Regions from separate parts of the Paraburkholderia sp. GAS42 genome, predicted to be linked through region 2. Evidence: predicted binding sites of a transcription regulator. Region 2 holds the regulator's gene; each other region holds the start of a gene.
The links. Region 2 encodes LexA, which represses DNA repair genes until DNA is damaged. Its sites were predicted from a motif close to ACTGTATNNNNATACAGT; they were not measured.
Positions count from the first base shown of each region.

Region 1: the regulator LexA is predicted to act here: its motif matches at 3,638-3,655, upstream of recA (recombinase RecA).
Region 3: the regulator LexA is predicted to act here: its motif matches at 2,349-2,366, upstream of P3T16_RS05575 (VRR-NUC domain-containing protein).

Region 1 is NZ_JBNDML010000008.1:159,910-166,708, reverse strand. Features, by position in the region: gene P3T16_RS14530 (MFS transporter) at 1-913, opposite strand, end outside; gene P3T16_RS14525 (sensor histidine kinase N-terminal domain-containing protein) at 1,138-2,724, opposite strand; gene P3T16_RS14520 (response regulator) at 2,733-3,503, opposite strand; gene recA (recombinase RecA) at 3,735-4,808, shown strand; gene recX (recombination regulator RecX) at 4,816-5,625, shown strand; gene P3T16_RS14505 (DUF2889 domain-containing protein) at 5,735-6,520, shown strand; gene sucC (ADP-forming succinate--CoA ligase subunit beta) at 6,517-6,799, shown strand, end outside.
Region 2 is NZ_JBNDML010000028.1:8,304-15,102, reverse strand. Features, by position in the region: gene nodI (nodulation factor ABC transporter ATP-binding protein NodI) at 1-694, opposite strand, end outside; gene P3T16_RS30380 (universal stress protein) at 943-1,413, shown strand; gene P3T16_RS30375 (DUF2939 domain-containing protein) at 1,451-2,122, opposite strand; gene P3T16_RS30370 (hypothetical protein) at 2,232-2,573, opposite strand; gene lexA (transcriptional repressor LexA) at 2,593-3,243, opposite strand; gene P3T16_RS30360 (sulfate ABC transporter substrate-binding protein) at 3,536-4,573, shown strand; gene cysT (sulfate ABC transporter permease subunit CysT) at 4,704-5,609, shown strand; gene cysW (sulfate ABC transporter permease subunit CysW) at 5,606-6,574, shown strand; gene P3T16_RS30345 (sulfate/molybdate ABC transporter ATP-binding protein) at 6,587-6,799, shown strand, end outside.
Region 3 is NZ_JBNDML010000003.1:120,428-127,226, reverse strand. Features, by position in the region: gene P3T16_RS05580 (ATP-dependent DNA helicase) at 1-536, opposite strand, end outside; gene P3T16_RS05575 (VRR-NUC domain-containing protein) at 533-2,338, opposite strand; gene P3T16_RS05570 (hypothetical protein) at 2,444-2,758, opposite strand; gene P3T16_RS05565 (class I SAM-dependent methyltransferase) at 2,883-3,758, shown strand; gene P3T16_RS05560 (amino acid ABC transporter ATP-binding protein) at 3,854-4,621, opposite strand; gene P3T16_RS05555 (amino acid ABC transporter permease) at 4,621-5,298, opposite strand; gene P3T16_RS05550 (amino acid ABC transporter substrate-binding protein) at 5,322-6,101, opposite strand; gene P3T16_RS05545 (LysR family transcriptional regulator) at 6,383-6,799, opposite strand, start outside.

The sequences.
Region 1 (6,799 bases), on a different contig from region 2:
AGCCGAAGAACACGAAGAACGGCGTGCCGATCAGGAGTGCCAGCGCGATCAGGATGTTCGCGCTCGTGCCATCGACCTTCAGCGTCTGCGTCAGGAAGAAGAGCGTGTAGAACTGACCCGTGTACCACACGACAGCCTGACCGGCCGTCAGGCCGACCAGCGCGAGGATCACGATCTTCAGGTTCTTCCATTGACCGAATGCTTCGGTCAGCGGCGCCTTCGACGTTTTGCCTTCAGCCTTGATGCGCTCGAATGCCGGCGATTCATGCAGTTGCAGGCGAATCCACACCGAGACTCCGAGCAGCACGATCGAAGCGACGAACGGAATGCGCCAGCCCCAGTCGCCGAATGCGTCTTCGCCCATCGTCGTGCGCACGCCGAGAATCACGAGCAGCGAGAGGAACAGGCCGAGCGTGGCCGTCGTCTGGATCCACGCGGTGTAGAAGCCGCGACGGTTGGCCGGCGCGTGTTCCGCGACGTAAGTCGCCGCACCGCCGTACTCGCCGCCGAGCGCGAGGCCCTGCAGCAGGCGCATCGCGATGAACAGCACGGGCGAGATGAAGCCGATCGACGCGTAGCCCGGCAGGAAACCGACCACGCACGTCGACAGACCCATGATCACGATTGTGATGAGGAACGTGTACTTGCGGCCGACCATGTCGCCCAGCCGGCCGAACACGATCGCGCCGAACGGCCGCACGGCGAAGCCCGCCGCGAAGCCAAGCAGCGTGAAGATGAAGCCTGCGGTTGGGTTGACGCCGGAGAAGAAGCTCTTGCTGATGAATGCCGCCAGCGAGCCGGCCAGATAGAAGTCGTACCATTCGAAAACGGTGCCGAGCGACGAGGCGAAGATCACCCGCTTCTCCTCGTTCGTCATCGGCGCGTGCGAGATTTGCCCGCCAACGGTTGCCATATGTCGTCTCCAATATTGATATAAGCATGCGGGCCCGCCGGCAAGGCGGTCCCGTGAGCCGATTATTGGAGCTAAAACTTACGGCGTACTGACGCTTATCCTGATATTGAGGGTGACATGTTGTTTGCGTAAATGTGCGCTTCGTCTTCTAACGCGGTGTCAAATTTCGCTGAAAAGTGTGTAAGTACGTGCGCCTGCGTGCCATCGAGTTTGCTGGAAAGCCGTCAGTTAGGGTAAGTCCCGGCACGTTCCAGCATCCTCAAACTGACACGGACGAGCGTTCCGGCAAGCCGCGGCGACGCCTGATAGACGTTGTCCCCGATCGTCAGCGTGCCGCCGTGCATCGTCGCGATCTCGCGGACGATCGCAAGACCCAGTCCGCTGCCGTCGCCCTCGCGGCCGAGAATCCGGTAGAAACGCTCGATCACGCGATCGCGCTCGGCGGCGGGAATGCCGAGTCCCGTGTCTTCGACTTCGAGATGCACGAGTCGCGCGGCAGGTTCCGGCTTCACGCGCACCGTGATGCGTCCGCCTTCGGGCGTGTAGCGGATCGCGTTGTCGATCAGATTCGACAGCATTTCACGCAGCATCACCAGATTGCCGTCCACCTCGATGCGCCCGTCCGGCTCGTTGAGCCCTTCCGGGCCTTCGTAGCCCAGATCCATCTGCCGGGCGAGGGCGGCCTGAATCCAGTCACGCACCGCGTTGCGCGCGACTTCCGTGATCTCGACCGGCGTGAAGATCTGCCCGGACATCCGGTTTTCGGCGCGCGCCAGCGCCAGCAGCTGCGTGACGAGCCTCGCCGCATGTTCGGAACTGGTCGCGATCTGCTCGAGCGAGCGATGCACTTCCGCCGACGCATCCTGCCGCAGCGCCAGTTCCGCCTGCGTGCGCAGACCGGCGAGCGGCGTCTTCATCTGATGCGCGGCGTCCGCGATAAAGCGCTTTTGCAGCTCCATGTTCTGTTCGAGGCGCGTCAGCAGATCGTTGAACGACGTCACGAGCGGCTCGATTTCCGGCGGCGCGCGCCGGGCTTCGAGCGGCGACAGATCGTCCGGGCGCCGCGCGCGGATGTTCGACTGCAGCGCGTGAAGCGGCGCGAGCCCGCGCGACAGCCCGAACCACACCAGCAGGATGGCCAGAGGCAGGATCACGAACTGCGGCAGGATCACGCCTTTGATGATGTCGTTGGCAAGCTGGCTGCGCTTGTCGAGCGTTTCGGCCACCTGCAGCAGCACCGGCTGTGCGCCCGGCATCTGCGGAAACTCGACCGTCGTGTACGCGACGCGGATGTCGTTGCCGCGCAGCACGTCATCGCGAAACTCGACGATGCCCGGCTGCGGCCGGTCTTCCTCATGCGGCAACGGCATGTCGCGGTCGCCGCCCACCAGTTCGCCACGCGTGCCGAGCACCTGATAGAACACGCTATCGATGTTGTCCGCGCGCAGGAAATCGCGCGTCGAATCAGGCAGCGACAGCTCGGCGACGCCGTTCACCGGGTGAATCTGCCGCGCGAGCACGTAGGCGTCGGTTTCGAGCGCGCGGTCGAACGGGCCGTTCGCGATCGATTTGGCGACAAGGTACGTCACCGCGAGACTCATCGGCCACAACAGCAGAAGCGGCGCGAGCATCCAGTCGAGGATTTCGCCGAACAGCGAGCGCGGACGCGCCTCCGCGGCGGCTTCGCTTTCGTCAGGCGGCGCGAACGGGTTGGCGTAACGGGCGTCGCGGGCTTCGTCGTCGAGGCTCGCGATGGGCGGCGCGGCCTGCTCCAGGCCAGGCGCGGCGGTGTGCTCGGCGCGAGCGGGCATGCGCGGTCCTACTTGAAGTGGTGGCTCGCAGGCATCGCGCCGGGAGCGGGCGCAGCGGGTGCGGTGGTTGAAGCAGTCGTGGCGGTAGTGGTCGCTCCGGCTGCCGGTGCTGGCGCGGCCTTTTCGAGGCAGTAACCGAGGCCACGCACGGTGATGATGCGCACGCCGCTCGGCTCGATCTTCTTGCGCAGCCGGTGCACGTAGACTTCGATCGCGTTATTGCTGACTTCCTCGCCCCATTCGCACAGGTGATCGACGAGCTGCTCCTTCGACACCAGCCGTCCGATCCGCTGCAGCAATACTTCCAGCAGACCCAGTTCCCGCGCCGACAGATCGATCACCTGGTCGTTGACGTACGCGATACGCCCGACCTGATCGAACGACAGCGAACCGTGCTTCACGACGGTCGGACCGCCGCCGGCGCCACGACGGGTGAGCGCCCGTACGCGCGCCTCGAGTTCGTTGAGCGCGAAGGGTTTGGCCATGTAGTCGTCCGCGCCGAGGTCGAGACCCTTCACGCGTTCGTCGACGCTGTCCGCAGCGGTCAGGATCAGCACCGGCAGGTTCGAATTACGTGCCCGCAAACGCCGCAGCACCTCGAGACCGGACATGCGCGGCAGGCCGAGATCGAGGATCAGGAGGTCGAAAGTCTGCATCGAAAGCGCGGTATCGGCTTCGACGCCGTTCTTCACGTGATCGACGGCATAGGCCGATTGGCGGAGTGATCGGACAAGGCCGTCCGCGAGTATGCTGTCGTCTTCGGCAATGAGAATTCGCATGAGGCGTTGAGGCTCTGGCATTGCCCGCGTCGTGGTGTCGCCCGGCGCGCGGCGGTCTCCGAAACAATCGTGGTGGCTTTGCACCGCCCGTCGCGCATGCGTTGAAATGAATGCGAAACGAGCTTGCCAAAACCACTGTTTTTTTATACAGTGTCTGCGTTTAGAGCGCCGTCCGCAAAAACGGACCGCAACCCTGCGTCAGACGCCGTTCATCATAGCAAAGGACGATTCATGGAAGAAAGCAAGAAAGGCCCGGCTGGACTGACTGCTGAAAAGAGCAAGGCGCTGGCTGCCGCGCTCGCGCAGATCGAAAAGCAGTTCGGCAAGGGGTCGGTCATGCGGCTCGGCGCGGGCGAGGCGGTCGAAGATATCCAGGTGGTCTCCACCGGATCGCTCGGCCTCGACATCGCATTGGGCGTCGGTGGTCTGCCGCGTGGTCGCGTCGTCGAAATCTACGGTCCGGAATCGTCGGGTAAAACCACGCTGACGCTGCAGGTCGTCGCTGAAATGCAGAAGCTCGGCGGCACGGCAGCGTTTATCGACGCAGAACACGCGCTCGATATTCAATACGCGGGCAAGCTGGGCGTGAACGTGTCCGATCTGCTGGTTTCGCAACCGGATACCGGCGAACAGGCGCTCGAAATTGCCGATGCGCTGGTGCGCTCGGGCTCGATCGACATGATCGTGATCGACTCGGTCGCGGCACTCGTGCCGAAGGCTGAAATCGAAGGCGAAATGGGCGACTCGCTGCCGGGTCTGCAGGCACGTCTGATGTCACAGGCGCTGCGCAAGCTCACCGGCACGATCAAGCGTACGAACTGCCTCGTGATCTTCATCAACCAGATCCGGATGAAGATCGGCGTGATGTTCGGCAACCCGGAAACCACGACGGGCGGTAACGCACTCAAGTTCTACGCGTCGGTGCGTCTGGACATTCGCCGTATCGGTTCGATCAAGAAGAACGACGAAGTGATCGGCAACGAAACGCGCGTGAAGGTCGTCAAGAACAAGGTAGCGCCTCCGTTCCGCGAAGCGATCTTCGACATTCTGTACGGCGAAGGTATTTCGCGTCAGGGTGAAGTCATCGACCTTGGCGTGCAGGCGAAGATCGTCGACAAGGCGGGCGCGTGGTACAGCTACAACGGCGAGCGCATTGGTCAGGGCAAGGACAACGCACGCGAATTCCTGCGTGAGAATCCGGACATCGCGCGCGAAATCGAAAACCGCATCCGCGAATCGCTTGGCGTGAACGCGATGGCAGACGTAGCCGTGGTCAGCGCCGAAATCGCGGGCGAAGAAGAGTAATCGTCGCGTGATACGTAAGGGCCGGCCTGCATCACCGCCTGAGCCACAGCCTGAATCACGGTCTGTGGATCGTGCAGGACATGATGCGGACGGCCCGCATGAAGGTGACTCGTTCGATCCGTTCGAGTCGTTTGATGCGCATGATCGGGCTGCAGGGCGTCGTTCGTCGACTGCGTTTGCATCGGCGTCCGCATCGGCGTCTTCTCGCGGCGCCGGCGTCACAAGTGCTGCAAATACTGCAAGTGCCACAGGCGATCAAGAACCCGAAGCACCTGCAGAGCCCACCTACACCCGCTCGCGTCGCGCGCCCGGCGATCCACCGCCCGCAGGCAAAGACCGCGACGCCAACTCAAAACGTCCCGCACGCTCGCTGAAAGGCCGTGCACTTGGCTATCTGTCGCGTCGCGAATACAGCCGTGCCGAACTCGCGCGCAAGCTGACACCTTTCGCCGAAGAATCCGACAGCCTCGAGCAGCTACTCGATGTGCTGGAAACCGAAGGCTGGCTCTCCGACTCGCGTTTCGCCGAAAGCCTGATTCACCGGCGCGCATCGCGCATGGGCGCAAGCCGCATCGTGAATGAACTGAAGCAGCACGCCGTCGGCCAGACGCTGGTCGAAGAAGCCAGTGCCCAGTTACGCGAAACCGAACTTGTCCGCGCCCAGGCCGTGTGGCGCAAGAAATTCGGGCAGGTTCCAGAAACGCCAGCTGAACGCGCAAGGCAGGCGCGTTTTCTGGCCGCGCGCGGCTTTTCGGGTGCGACGATCGGCAAGATCCTGAAGGGCATCGCCGAAGACTGGGCCGAAGGCGGCGAATAGCCGTAAATCGCCCGCCAGGCCTTGCCGGGCGGGGCTGCCGTATCCGGATAGTTTCAAATACCCAGTATGCTAAAATCCACTGGTTTCCCAATCCGGCCTTACCTCTCGCATGCCGCTTTCCCCGCCAGCCTCCCGTCAGTTGCGCCATCGTCGCGCAATACGAGCGGAAGCCTATGAGCGCGAGGATGGGCTGTGGGACATCGAGGCATGCCTCACCGACGAAAAGCCGCGCGATGTGGTGCTTGCGTCGGGCGTCCGGCCCAACGGTCTGCCGATCCATGAACTTTGGCTCCGCATTACGATCGATCGCAAGCTCAACGTCGTCGACGCCGAAGCGTCGTCCGACTGGGTGCCCTATCCAGGCATCTGTCAAACCGCCAGTCCCGCCTATCGGGCCCTTATCGGGCTCAACCTGTTCAACAACTTCCGTCGCGATGCCAACCGTTTGCTGGGTGGCACCGCTGGCTGCACGCACCTCACCGAGTTGTGTGCGGTCCTGCCCACGGCCGCCATTCAGGCGTTCGCAGGCGATGTCTGGAATATCGACAAGGGCGCGCCAGGCGAGAAAGCAGACTCCGGAAACGCGGACGCCGGCGATAAGCATGCTGCGGCCGATGAAAAGTCTGACGAACAGTCAGACAAACGGGCCGACGAGCCGGCAGGGGAATCAACCGACAAACCGCCTTTCCAGCTCGGTCGCTGCCACACGCTGCGATTCGACGGTGAAGCGGTGCAACAGTTTTATCCGCGCTGGTACGGCCGTGCGCCCCGGGCAGCGGAGCGCGCGGAAGGTACAGCCGACCGGACAACCCGCGTGAGCGGCGCGTCCCGCACCAGCGATAAAAGCGGAAACGAAGTTCAATCCAACTCTCAGACTGAAGGGAATCACGCATGAAGATTCACGAGTACCAGGGTAAGGAAATCCTGCGGAAATTCGGCGTCGCGGTACCGCGCGGCAAGCCGGTCTTCTCGGTGGATGACGCGGTCAAGGCCGCAGAAGAGCTCGGCGGCCCGGTTTGGGTCGTGAAGGCTCAGATCCATGCGGGTGGCCGTGGCAAGGGCGGCGGCGTGAAGGTCGCGAAGTCGCTGGAACAGGTTCGTGAGTACTCGAACCAGATCCTCGGCATGCAGCTCGTCACGCACCAGACCGGTCCGGAAGGCCAGAAGGTGAATC
Region 2 (6,799 bases):
AACCAATCTCCGACGCGATCAGTTCACGGGGCGCGCCTTCCGCGATCTTGCGACCTTCCTCGATCACGCACACGCGATGACACAGCCGCTCGGCTTCTTCCATGAAGTGCGTCGTGAGCAGGATCGTCTTGCCGCGCGCGAGCAGCGAACGAAGCCGCTCCCAGATCAGGTGCCGCGCCTGGGGATCGAGACCGGTGGTGGGCTCGTCCATGATCAGTACGTCAGGATCGTTGACGAGCGCGCGGGCCAGTGTGAGGCGCCGCTTCATGCCGCCCGAGAGTTCGCCGACGCGTGCGTCGGCCTTGCTTTCAAGGCGCGCGAATTCGAGCAGCGACGGCACGAGATCGCGCGTTTGCGCCGCGCTCAGGCCGAAGTAGCGGCCGAACACCAGCAGATTTTCGCGGACGGTGAAATCGGGATCGAGGTTGTCGAACTGCGGCACGACGCCGACGCGCGCCCGGGAGTAACGCGCGCGCGCCGGAATGGGCTCGCCGCAGAGCTGGATCGTGCCCGCATCCGGCGCAGCGATGCCGAGCAGCATGCGCAGCGTCGTCGTCTTGCCGGCGCCGTTTGGACCGAGCAGGCCAAAACATTCACCCGCGCGGACATGGAATGAAAGGCCGTCCACGACCGTTTTCTCTCCATAGTGCTTTTTCACCTCTTCGAATCCGATTGCTGCGTTTGGTAGGTACATGGATCGACACTTGCTCCGGACTTGCTTCTGACTTGCTCGATACGCGCCTGCGAGGCGAGGGCAGGCTATTCTAGGGCATCGCCGTCGTCGCCGCCGGGCGCCAGATTGCTGCGATGGGGCGCTTTTTGCACTGCGGCAGGGCGTCAAACACGGTGGCGACGCACTTAGCGTTTTCCATCCCTTGCAACCTGAATTGCGGCGCACCATGATTGAAGCGATGCCGCGATCGACGCGGATGGGAGATGACCATGGCGAGCTACAAAAAAATCCTGCTGTGCTACGACGGCTCGCGCGAAGGCCGCAAGGCGCTGCGCTGCGGCGCGGACCTTGCGCTTGACCTTAAGGCCGAGACGCATCTGCTCTCGGTGGTCGACATGCGCTCGAGCATTGCGCAAAGCGCGGGTCTATTGACTGACGTCGCATGCGGCCGTTTCGAAGACACGGCTCGCGACATCCTTCAGGAAGGCGTGAACTGGCTGACCGAGCGCGGGGTTCAGGCGCACGGTCATTTCGCATTCGGCCATCCGATCGATGAAATTGCCAATCTGGCCAATCAGTTGCAGGTCGATCTGGTCGTGGTCGGCCATCGGTGCCGGACCGGTCTCTCGCGATGGTGGATGGGCGCCGGCAACACGCCGTTGCTCGATAGAGTGTCGTGTAGCATCCTGGTGGCGTGTTCATCGGTGGAAGAGCAGCATCAGACGGCGGCCGCGGCCTGACATCGAATGCGATTCTGGACGACGCGCGTGTTCGCGTTCAGCCGTTGAGATCGACAGCTGACAGCTTCCACGAAAAGAGTCCATCGCGTCGCAGGATCGCGGAATAGTGCGTATCGCCGACACCGTGCCGATACGTTACGACGAACTCGTTGATCCCGTGATATTCCGCCGTGGTCTGTGGAGGTTGTGGCGGCGTCTGCTGGACCGGCGACGTTGAAGCGGCGGGCGGCGCAGGTGCCTGTGGCGCTGCTGCGCCCGGCGCCCCGGTGGACCGCCCGTTCGGTGCTCCATCCGATACCGGACCGGCCGCTACCGGTGGCCGCTCGCCGAGGTCGCCGCGCGGCGGCATGCCGTTCAGCAACGCTGCGACGCCGTCCGGCGTCGCATACGCATCCACCAGTGGACCAATCAACGCAACGCCGATCATCGCGCCGATGGCGGCCAGCGGATTTCCGTTGTGCTGCGCATCGAGCCGCCTTGCGAGCAGCCCGGTGACCTGCTGCTTCAGACTTTCGCGCAACGCGGGAAAGTCGACGTATTCATTGACCGTCTCGGCGTCGCGGGCATCCGCAGCCCGCTTAAGGCTGTCGAGCGCGATGTAGGGCGACGCATATCCATACCCCAGCGCAGCCACGACCACGATTACAACAATCGCGATGGCAAACGCGCGCAGGGAACGACGATTTCTTGTGGGTACCGAAACGCTCATAGGTTGCGACTCGCCGTTAAACGTCAATTAACGTGGACCGCAACGAAGTGAAAACGATCCCTTGCGGCTCCTGATGCTACCGCAAGAATCCGTTTTCGCACGCCTTCAACTATTCGAACAGCGCGCCTTGCATGGCCGCGCTTTCTTCCGCGATACAGCGGTCGATCATGCGGCACACTGCGTCGACAGTTCCCACCATGATGAGCCGCGACGGCCCGTGATACACGCGCACCGGCGCGCGACGGCCCGGCTCCGCGTTCAACCCTGAGTTCAGCGAAACACGCGCAAAAGCCGGCATCGCGGACGGCAAGGTCGACGCTTCCGTCATCACCTCGCGGTCGAACAGCGACGGCGCACCGGCAGCGTCGAGCGGTGCGCACGGCACCAGCTTGCGCAGATGACGCAGACGTCCGAACTGACGAAAAGGGAGCAGGCGGGCAAGGCGTTCCATGAGACTCTCCAGGCGAAGTTCAGAATTCGGTCGGGCGAATCAGCCCAACCGCGATGCCTTCGAGCGCAAATTCCCCGCTGCCGGCCTGAACAAAGATGTTTTCATAATCGGGGTTCTCGGCGATCAGCTCGATACCGTCCGGCCGGCGCTTCAGGCGCTTGACCGTGACGTCGTCGCCAATACGCGCAACGATGATCTGACCGTCTTTCGCTTCGCTCTTCTTCTGCACGGCGAGCAGGTCGCCGTCGAAGATGCCCGCATCGCGCATCGACAGCCCGCGCACCTTCAGCAGGTAGTCCGGCCTGCTGGAGAAGAGCGCCGGGTCGCACGCGTAGTGCTGCGAGATGTGCTCCTGCGCGAGGATCGGGCTACCTGCCGCCACCCGGCCGATCAGCGGCAATGACAGCTGCATGATGCTCGAGTGCGGCAACGTGAACTGGTAAGGGCTGTCGTCCGAACCGGACAGCAGCCGGATACCGCGCGACGCGCCCGCCGCAAGCTCGATCACGCCTTTGCGCGCCAGCGCGCGCAGATGCTCTTCCGCCGAGTTCGCCGAGCTGAAACCGAGCTCGGCGGCAATCTCCGCGCGGGTGGGCGGGAAGCCGGTGCGTTCGATGGCCCGGCGGATCAGATCGAAAACCTGCTGCTGTCGTGCGGTGAGTTTGGTCATGGCGCCACTGTATGGATGAACAGGTGACTGTATTTTTATACAGTAATCGGCGCATTTCAAGCTTTACTTTAAGTTCGTCCGGATCGCCGCCGCCAGAACGCCGGTTTTCGGCGTTGTCGCAGCCGGATTCGTGTCGCAACGCTACGCCAGGCCGTCGTTACCACTTTTGAGTATTAAAAAATGAAGAACAATTATTTTTAATGATGAAAGCCGTTCGATAGACTGGCCTCCAGTTGATGCAAAGCAACGCACACGCGCCGCGATAACGAAAGAACAAACCGGAGAAAATCGGATGAGCAGAAATACGGGGCTGGCAGGCAAAACACGAAAAATCGTCACGGCGCTCGCGCTGGGCGTCGCGGCAGCAGCGGGTGTCGCCGGTCAGGCGCTGGCAGCGGATACGACGCTGCTGAACGTGTCGTACGACCCGACGCGCGAGCTGTATCAGGACGTCAATCAGGCGTTCGGCAAGGAATGGAAGGCGAAAAACGGCGAGTCGGTCACGTTCAAGCAGTCGCACGGCGGCTCGGGTGCACAGGCGCGCTCGGTGCTCGACGGTCTGCAGGCTGACGTGGTGACGCTGGCGCTCGCATACGACATCGACGCGATTGCGAACAAGGGCCTCATCGACAAGGGCTGGCAGAAGCGTCTGCCGGACAACGCGTCACCGTACACGTCGACCATTGTGTTTCTGGTGCGCAAGGGCAACCCGAAGCACATCAAGGACTGGGACGACCTGATCAAGCCGGGCGTTTCGATCGTGACACCGAACCCGAAAACCTCCGGCGGCGCACGCTGGAACTACCTGGCTGCGTGGGCGTACGCGGAGCATCAGCCGGGCGGCAACGACCAGAAGGCGAAGGAATTCGTCGGCAAGCTTTACAGGAACGCGGGTGTGCTGGACTCCGGGGCCCGCGGCGCGACGACAAGTTTCGTGCAACGCGATATCGGCGACGTGCTGATCGCGTGGGAAAACGAGGCGTTTCTGTCGGTGAAGGAATTCGGCCCGGACAAGTTTGAGATCGTCGTGCCGTCGGTGAGCATCCTGGCTGAGCCGCCCGTCGCGGTGGTCGACAAGGTCGTCGACAAACACGGCACGCGCAAACTGGCTGAGGCGTATCTGAATTTCCTCTATAGCGAGGAAGGTCAGGAGATCGCCGCGAAGAATTTCTACCGTCCGCGTTCGAACAAGGTGCCGGCCGCGCTGACGGCGAAGTTTCCGAAGCTGAAGCTGTACACGGTGGACGACAGCTTCGGCGGCTGGACCAACGCGCAGAAGACTCACTTCGCGGACGGCGGCGTCTTCGATTCGATCTATCAGCCGCAATGACGCCAATGCCAATACGTATCAGGCAGTGAAACCAGACAGGCGCGCCCATCGGGCGCGCTTTTTGGCCAGATGGACCCCGAAGTCTTGACCCGGCTTGAAGCGCGGGTTTAACCCTGAAAGAGCACCCAGCATGACGACGTTGACCTTCCGAAAGCCGAGCGCGTTACCCGGCTTCGGCCTGACACTCGGCATCACCGTGGCGTATCTGAGCCTCGTGGTGCTGATTCCGCTCGCGGCGACCTTTCTGAAAACCGCGACGCTCGACTGGTCGCAGTTCGTGCGCGCCGTGACGTCGCCACGCGTGCTCGCGTCGTACCGGCTGACGTTCTTCGCCGCGCTCGGCGGCGCGCTGATCAACGCCGTGTTCGGTTTCCTCGTGGCGTGGGTGCTGGTGCGCTACACGTTTCCGTTCAAGCGGATCGTCGATGCGGTCGTCGATCTGCCGTTCGCGCTGCCGACTTCGGTGGCCGGCATTTCGCTCGCGGCCGTGTATTCGGGCAACGGCTGGCTCGGACAGTTTCTCGTGCCACTTGGCATCAAGGTCGCGTTTACGCCGCTCGGTGTGCTGGTCGCGCTGACGTTTATCGGCCTGCCGTTTGTCGTGCGAACCGTGCAGCCGGTGCTCGAGGATTTCGAGCGCGAACAGGAAGAGGCCGCCGCGTGTCTGGGTGCGTCGCGCTGGCTGACGTTCCGTCGGGTGGTGTTGCCTTCGGTGTTGCCCGCGCTGCTGACGGGTTTCGCGCTTGCGTTCGCGCGTGCGCTCGGCGAATACGGCTCGGTGATTTTCATCGCGGGCAATGTGCCGATGAAGTCCGAAATCACGTCGCTGCTCATCATCACGAAGCTCGAACAGTACGACTACGCGGGCGCGACCGCGCTTGCCGTCGTGATGCTGGTCGTGTCGTTCCTGATGCTGCTGCTGATCAATACGCTGCAGTGGTATCTGCAACGGCGCACGAGTCGCGGCGCGTCGGGGCCGACCGTGCCGCCGGTGGGCGCTTCCACTGCGGCCGCCGTCGCCGGAGGTGCGCAATGAGCGAGGATTCCGTGACGTTCGCCTCGGGCAATCCGCGCAACGGCGCTGCGGTCAACCGCCGCCCTGATCCCGTGACCGAGCCGCGCGCCGTGCGCTGGCTGCTCGTCGGCATCGCGTTGCTGTTTCTCGCGCTGTTTCTGGTCGTGCCGCTTGCCGCTGTGTTCTATCAGGCTTTCAGCAAGGGCGTCGGTTTCTACTTCGAATCGCTCGCCGATCCGGATGCGCTTTCCGCCATCAAGCTCACGGTGATTACCGCGGCGATCGCCGTGCCGCTGAATCTCGTGTTCGGTCTGGCCGCGTCGTGGTGTATCGCGAAGTTCGAGTTCCGCGGCAAGGCGCTGCTGACGACGCTGATCGATCTGCCGTTCTCCGTCTCGCCGGTGATCTCAGGTTTGATCTATGTGCTGATGTTCGGCGCGCAAGGCTGGTTCGGTCCGTGGCTCGAGGCGCATAACGTGCAGATCATTTTCGCCGTGCCGGGCATCGTGCTCGCGACGATCTTCGTCACGTTCCCGTTCGTCGCGCGGGAGCTAATTCCGTTGATGCAGGCGCAGGGTAACGATGAAGAAGAAGCCGCTCACGTGCTCGGCGCGTCGGGCTGGCAGATCTTCCGCCGCGTGACGCTGCCGAATGTCCGGTGGGGTCTGCTGTACGGCGTGATCCTGTGTAACGCGCGTGCGATGGGCGAGTTCGGCGCGGTGTCGGTGGTGTCGGGCCACATTCGCGGACAGACCGACACGATGCCGCTGCACGTCGAGATTCTCTACAACGAATACAACTTTTCCGCGGCGTTCGCCGTGGCCTCCGTGCTCGCGCTGCTCGCGCTCGTCACGCTGGGCCTCAAGCTGCTTGCGGAACGTCATATGTCGGCAGAACGCGTCGATGCGCAGGCTGTGCCCGCGCACGCCGGTCCCGTCACCCCGTCGCCGGCGCCGTCGAATGCGGCCAGCCGTCCGGTCCAGTAAGGAGAGCAGCACATGGGCATCACCGTTCGTAACCTGCAGAAGCGCTTTGGCGATTTCACCGCGCTCGATAACGTTTCGCTCGATTTCCCGCCCGGCGAGCTCGTCGCCCTGCTTGGCCCTTCGGGGTGCGGGAAGACCACGCTGCTGCGCGTGATCGCGGGCCTCGAATACGCGGATGCCGGCCAGGTCGTGCTGCAAGGTCAGGATGTGGCGGAAGTCGGCGCG
Region 3 (6,799 bases), on a different contig from region 2:
GGAAACTGCAGCGCGGCCAGCGCCGCGTTACGCGCGTCGCGATGCGCTTCCTCTCTCGCGGCCCAGTCGCTGAAACGCTCGCACTGATCGACGAAGAACGCTTCGAGCGAAGCCGCCGTGTGGTGCTCGGTGAGCAGCGTTTCTTTCTGGCTCGCGATGTCGAAATACACGAGCGTGACGTCGAGCGACGACAACCCACGCTGCTGGCACAACAGATGTCCATACACGCGCGCCTGCGCCCAATGCAGCGCACGGTGGTTCGCGGGCATCGTATCGAGATCGCCGCGATGCGTCTTCACTTCTTCGAGACGGTTCAGCACGGGATCGTAGCCGTCCGCGCGGCCCCTGACGGTGAGGCCACGATGCGTGCCGGTCAGCGTGATCTCGGATTCGTATCCGCTCGCGCGACGCGCGGATACCGTGGCGTGACCCGCGATGCCTTCCAGCGCGGTCGGCGCAGGCGTGAAGCGCAGGTCGAGATCGCCGCGCTTCGCCGCGAATTCGCACAATGCCCGCACGGCGACGATGTAGGTCATGCTGATCCGTTGGCTCTGCCGGCCAGGTCGACCCGGTCAACGATGGGCGTTTCATCAGCCCCGTCGATGCAGACAGCCGGATCGGCGACATCCTTGCCCTCGAGCGGAACCACAGCGCCCGCTGCATCAACATGCCCGTCAGCCCATCGCACGTCGACTACGCGCACGGGCATCTCATGCTGCACGCAGTACTCCAGCCAGCGGATCTGGTTGTCCTGCAAACGGTCGCCGGGACCTTTCACCTCAATCAGTTCATATCGCTGTTCGGCGGGCCAGAAGCGGATCAGATCGGGCAGCCCCGAGCGGTTGCTCCGGATATCGACCAGCAACCGTTCGAACCAGCGCTTCAGATGCAGCGCCGGCAGGCAGTCGAGCGCGAGCGTCAGCAGTTCGGGCGTGAGCAGCCCCCAGAACACGAACGGCGACTGCACGCCGAACTTCGTCTCGAAGTGACGCAGGATCGTGCTCCGATACGCTGCGTTGTCGAGTTGCGCGAAACACGCATCGAACAGCGCGGCGCGACGCGACTGGAAATCGGCCGCGTGGAGATCCGCCGGACCGCGCTGGAACGGGTGAAAGAACGCGCCCGGAATCGCAGCGAAAATCGCGTCCCAGCACAGCAGCCCGAACAGCGAATTGATCAGCCCGTTCTCGACATAGTGGATAGGCGCGTCCGCGCAGCCAAGATGGTCGCGCACGACGTACTCAACTGGTCGCGGTTCGGAAGGTCGCGCCAGCACCAGTTCGCTGCGGGCAACCGGCCGCGCCCTCGCATTGCGCGCGACCGCCTGCCCCAACTGCCGCCGCAGCCGCGGCAACATCCGGGCGACGCGCTGGCTTTCCTCCTCGCTTTCGGGTTGGGTCGCCGCCTGCAACGCCAGCGCGAGCGCCTGATCGCACTGGCCGCTCCGCTCCAGCGCGCGCATACGTCGATGGCGGGCGCCAGGCCAGTCGCAACGCTCGTATACACAGAGCGCGACTGCCCAGTCGTGCCGGCGCTCTGCATGCTGGCCGATACGAAACAGCAGCTTCGCGCGACGCGTTTCGAGCCATGTGTTGTCACTGCGGCACGCCTCGACGGCCGACAGCAGGTTATCGAGCGCGTCGCCTTCGTTCAGGACATCGGGGAGCGTATCAAGGCTATCGCGGCACGCATGCAGCGCGAGAAACACCTCGACATCGGCCCGCTGCTGGAACGCGCGCGACGACGGCTCGAACGCGACGCGCTCGTACTGAAACACGCCAAGGTCTGCGAGCACGAATTCCGACCAGTCCTGGTGCAGGTTGCCGAAGAACATCAACCGCAGACGATCGCACAACGGCGCGATGGTGACACACAACACGCGCTCTTCGGATTGCAGATCCCACATGGAATACCGGCGTGCCTCGCCGTATCGCTCGCGCAGCGTAGCGAGCAGATCGGCCTTGCGGGTCGCGGATTTCACCGGAAGATCGGGAAACAGGCGGGCGAGTTCCGGACGCGTGACGAGACCAGAGAGTTCGTCGAGCGTCAGAAGCGGATCGGGATCGACCCAGCCTCGCGCGACGAGCGGCTGCGCGGCATCGAGCGGGCAGCCGATCTCGTCATACGCGAGCCGGCTCGAACGGAATAACGGCCCCTTGCGCATCAGCATGCGCACGAGCAGCGCCTGGGATGCTTCGGGCAGTTCGTCGAACGACCGCAGGAAATCCCGCCCGGCGGCATCGAGCAGGTCGTCGTAACGTTCCTTGAGCCACGCGAGCGCGCGCTGGAAGTTGCGCAGATAGTAGTGAGGATCGGGAGAAGCCGTCGGCACGGGCATGCGCACAAAAGCTGTATGTTTATACAGCCATCATATCAGGACCGCGACGGGACTCCGGCGCACACGCGCCACGCCCGCCATCGCAGGCGAAGCGCTCGAAACGTTTCACTGCCCCGTCGGCTGCACGTAAGTCCGCACGCCTGCGAGTGGCGAACCGTACCCGCCCGACTGTGTATTGTTCGGCAGACCATTGACGAGTTGCGCACGCGGATCGGTCGGATTCAGATTCATCTCACCGGCCTGCTGGTTGCCGTGCGATGGATACTCGCTGCCGAGCGGCGCGTGCGGCATCAACTTTGGACTGTTGGCGGGCAGGCTCATGTCGTCCTGCGCGGAAAGCCCCTGAGCGAAGGCCGATCCTGTCGCCGCGCACAACGCAGTGAAGAAGACCAAAGACAACAAACGGGGTGGTCGCGACATGCTCGACTCCTTCGAGGTCGTGTATCGACTCATCCAGTGTAGGCGATGGAAAACACGTGCGAGGACTACCTGTTTTCCTTCTGCACGTTTTAATCCGGTCACATGCGGGTGGATAATGAACAGCATGACACGCCATTCCCGACTCCCGTCCCCGTCCCCGGCTCGCGCATTCCGGCGCACCGCCGCAACGTTCTGCGCCGCGCTTATGCTCGCCGCATGCACGTCACCCGGCCCGACCTCAGGCACCGCATCTGCCGCGCTCGACACCGCGCTCGCGGGCCCGCAGCGAACCGACAAGGCAAAAGCACGCGACGTCTACCGTCATCCGAAGGAAACGCTCCAGTTCTTCGACGTTGAAACGTCGCAGACGGTGCTCGAAATCGCGCCGGGCGGCGGCTGGTACACCGACATCCTCGCACCGTATCTGCATGACAGCGGGACGCTCTACGAGGCGCAATACGAGAGCCCGTCGACCGCCGCCGCGGAGGAAGAGAAAGCCAACCGCGCCGCATTCGAGAAGAAGCTTGCGGCGACGCCAGCGGTCTATGGCAAGGTCGTGGACGGCACGTTGCGTGGCGGTCAGTTCAGCGGCTTTCCGGCCAGCGGCAACGTCGACCGCGTGCTCACGTTCCGCAACATTCACAACTGGATCGAAGACGGCGAGATCGACGCGAACCTGCGCGCCTTCTACGCGGCGCTGAAGCCGGGCGGTGTGCTGGGTGTCGAGGAGCATCGCGCGCGGCCGGACACGTCGGTGCAGACCATGATCACGACGGGCTATGTCACCGAAGCCTATGTGATCCAGCACGCTCAGGCGGCCGGGTTCGTGCTGGCCGCACGCAGCGAGGTCAACAGCAACCCGCGCGACACGAAGGACTACCCGAACGGCGTCTGGTCGCTACCGCCGACGTACGAGGGCGGCGACACCGATCGCGCGCGCTTTGCGGCGATCGGCGAATCGGACCGGATGACATTGAAGTTTGTGAAGCCGGCGCAGTAAGCACCGGTTCTCCCCCCGGAACCCACTGGGGCTAGCCGTGCGGCAAGCCGCTGGGGAAAGGTGGAGAAGCGCGAAAAATCGCGCGACGAAAATGATCAGTCGTCCCAGCTGTCCGGCAGTGTCTGCGTCAACGTCGACACGAAGCTGGCGGTTTCCCGCTGCCTCGGGCGCGTGAAGATATCGCGCGCCGGGCCCGATTCGATCACCGCGCCGTCGGTCAGGAACACGACATCGCGCGCAATCGACGCGGCAAGCCGCAGATCGTGCGTCGCCATCAGCATCGTCATGCCTTCCTTCGCGAGCTGCCGCAGCACATCGACCACTTCGGCAGCCAGGCCCGGATCGAGCGCCGATGTCGGCTCATCGCACAACAGCACATCCGGCGACGGCGCCAGCGCCCGCGCAATCGCGACACGCTGCTGCTGACCGCCGGAGAGCGTCGACGGCCACGCGTCCGACTTATGGGCAATGCCCACCTTCGTCAGCAGTTCATGCGCCCGCACGCGCGCGCGTTCAGCGTCCCACTTCTGTACGGTGATGAGCCCTTCCATCACGTTCTCGATAACCGTGCGGTGCGGAAACAGCTGAAAGTTCTGGAACACCATGCCGGTGCGCCGGCGGATGGCCAGCACGGCATCGCGCGAGGGCTTTTCCGTGCGGCTGAATTCGAGCCGCTGGTCGCCGAGTTCGAGCGTGCCGGCTTCGGGAATTTCCAGCAGGTTCACGCAACGCAGCAGCGTGCTCTTGCCGCTGCCGGACGGTCCGATCAGCGCCGTGACATTGCCCTGCGCGAGCGCGAGATCGACCGAGTTCAACACCCGATGATCGCCAAAATACTTTTCGATTTTCTGCAGTCTGATCATCAGTTACCGCCCGTGAAAAGCGCGTGGCGCCCGAAACGCCGTTCGAGCCTGACCTGCGCCGACGACAGCACCGAACTGAACACCAGATAGATCAACGCCGCTTCCGTGTACAGGATCAGCGGCTCATACGTCACCGATGCGATGCGCTGCGCGGCCTGGAAAATCTCCGGCACGGTCAGAACGGCGGCGAGCGACGTATCCTTCACGAGCGCGATGAACGAATTCGACAGCGGCGGCAGCGCGACGCGCGCCGCTTGCGGCAGAATCGCGCGACGCAGTGCCTGGCCGCGCGTCATCCCCATCGAGTACGCGGCTTCCCACTGCCCCTTCGGGATCGATTCGATCACGCCGCGGATGACCTCGGAATTGTAGGCGCCGACGTTCAGCGAGAAACCGATAATGGCCGCCGTCAGCGGATCAAGCACGATCCCGACATTCGGCAGGCCATAGAAGATCACAAACAGCTGCACAAGCAGCGGCGAGCCGCGAATCAGCCAGACGTAGAACCGCACGATAGCCACGGACCAGTTCGGTCCGAAGAGCCGGATCAGCGCGACGGCAAACGCCAGCGCGAGACCCAGCACGAAGGAAATCAGGGTGAGCGGCACCGTGAACACCAGCCCCGCGTACAGCAGGGGCCAGAGTGACGTACCCATCAAATGCAGCCATACCGGCATGATTCAGGCTCGCTTTTGAGGCTTTACTTGGATACGTCTTTGCCGAAGTACTTGTTCGAGATCTTGTCGTAGGTCCCGTCGGCCTTCATGTCGGCGAGCGCCTTGTTGATCGCAGCCTGCAGTTCCGGATTGCCCTTGCGGATCAGCACGCCCGACTGGTCGCTTTCAGAAGATTCATCCAGCGCGGCGATCTTCACCTTCGCGTCCGGCTTGTGCTTCTTGAAGTCGAGGTACGACAGCGAATCGTTCACCGTCGCATCGACGCGGCCCGACGTCAGCAGGTCGATCGATTCGTTGAAGCCTTGCACCGGCACGACTTCCGCGCCGTGTGCGGCCGCCATCTTGCCGAAGTTGCTGGTCAGCGTGTTCGCCGACTTCTTGCCCTTCAGGTCGTCGAAGGTCTTGATGGTCGTATTGTCCGAACGCACGATCAGCGCCGCGTGCGACGTGATGTACGGGCTCGAGAAATCGTACTTGGCCTTGCGTGCGTCGGTGATCGATACTTCGTTGATCACGGCGTCGTAGCGGTTGGCATCCAGGCCGGCGATCAGGCCGTCCCACTTGCCTTCGATGAACTCGGCCTTCACGCCCAGACGCTGCGCGATCGCGCGGCCGATTTCGACGTCGAAGCCGGTCAGCTGGTTCGACGCATCGTGGAACGTGAACGGTGCGTACGTGCCTTCGGTGCCGATCTTGAACACGCCCGCCGATTTGATCTGCGCGAGTCCGTCAGCGGCGAAGGCCGAGGTTGCGACGACAGCCTGCAGCAGGCCGACCAGCAGAATGGAGCGAATCGATTTCATCAAATAGTCCTCTTGGTGTTGTAGGTCCGGCTTCGGCGCGCTTTGCGTGTTTGCAATGCTACCGGTCCGAAGAGCGCAGCGGACTGTAGCAAAGACCCCTTATTTCCACAAAGCATTTCGATGGCGATTTATATTACTTATAGTTATAAAAAGGTAGGCTGAGCCGCAGGAAGCACGCGGCGGGCAGAATGATACTGCGGCGACGGAACGTTCGCCTATCGGGCCGTTGCTTTCAAAGTTGCTCCCGGATGTGTAGCGCGCCGCTTCGCTAACGTGACTGCCTACGGGCTATCGATCGGCGCTGCTGCGTAAAAGGCCGTCGCATAGTCGACGAACGCGCGCACTTTCGCGGGCATGAATTTGCGGTTGCTATACGCGAGCCGCAACTCAATATCGTTGTCGAGCAATTCGTAGTTTTCCAGCAGTTGCACGAGCCGGCCATCACGCAGTTCGTCTTCGATCAACGAGCGCGGCAATGCGCCCAGCCCGAAGCCAATCAGCACCATCTCCTTTCTTAGCGACGCGTTGTTGGACGAGATCTCAACGTTCAGATCGACGGTCGTTTCTTCGTCGTCGCGCCGAAAGCGCAGAGGCAAACCCTGAATCGACGGCGACAGCGCGACGAAATCATGTCGCACGAGGTCTTCCGGCGTGTCGGGGCGCGCGTGCGTCTTCAGATAGGCGGGCGACGTCACCAC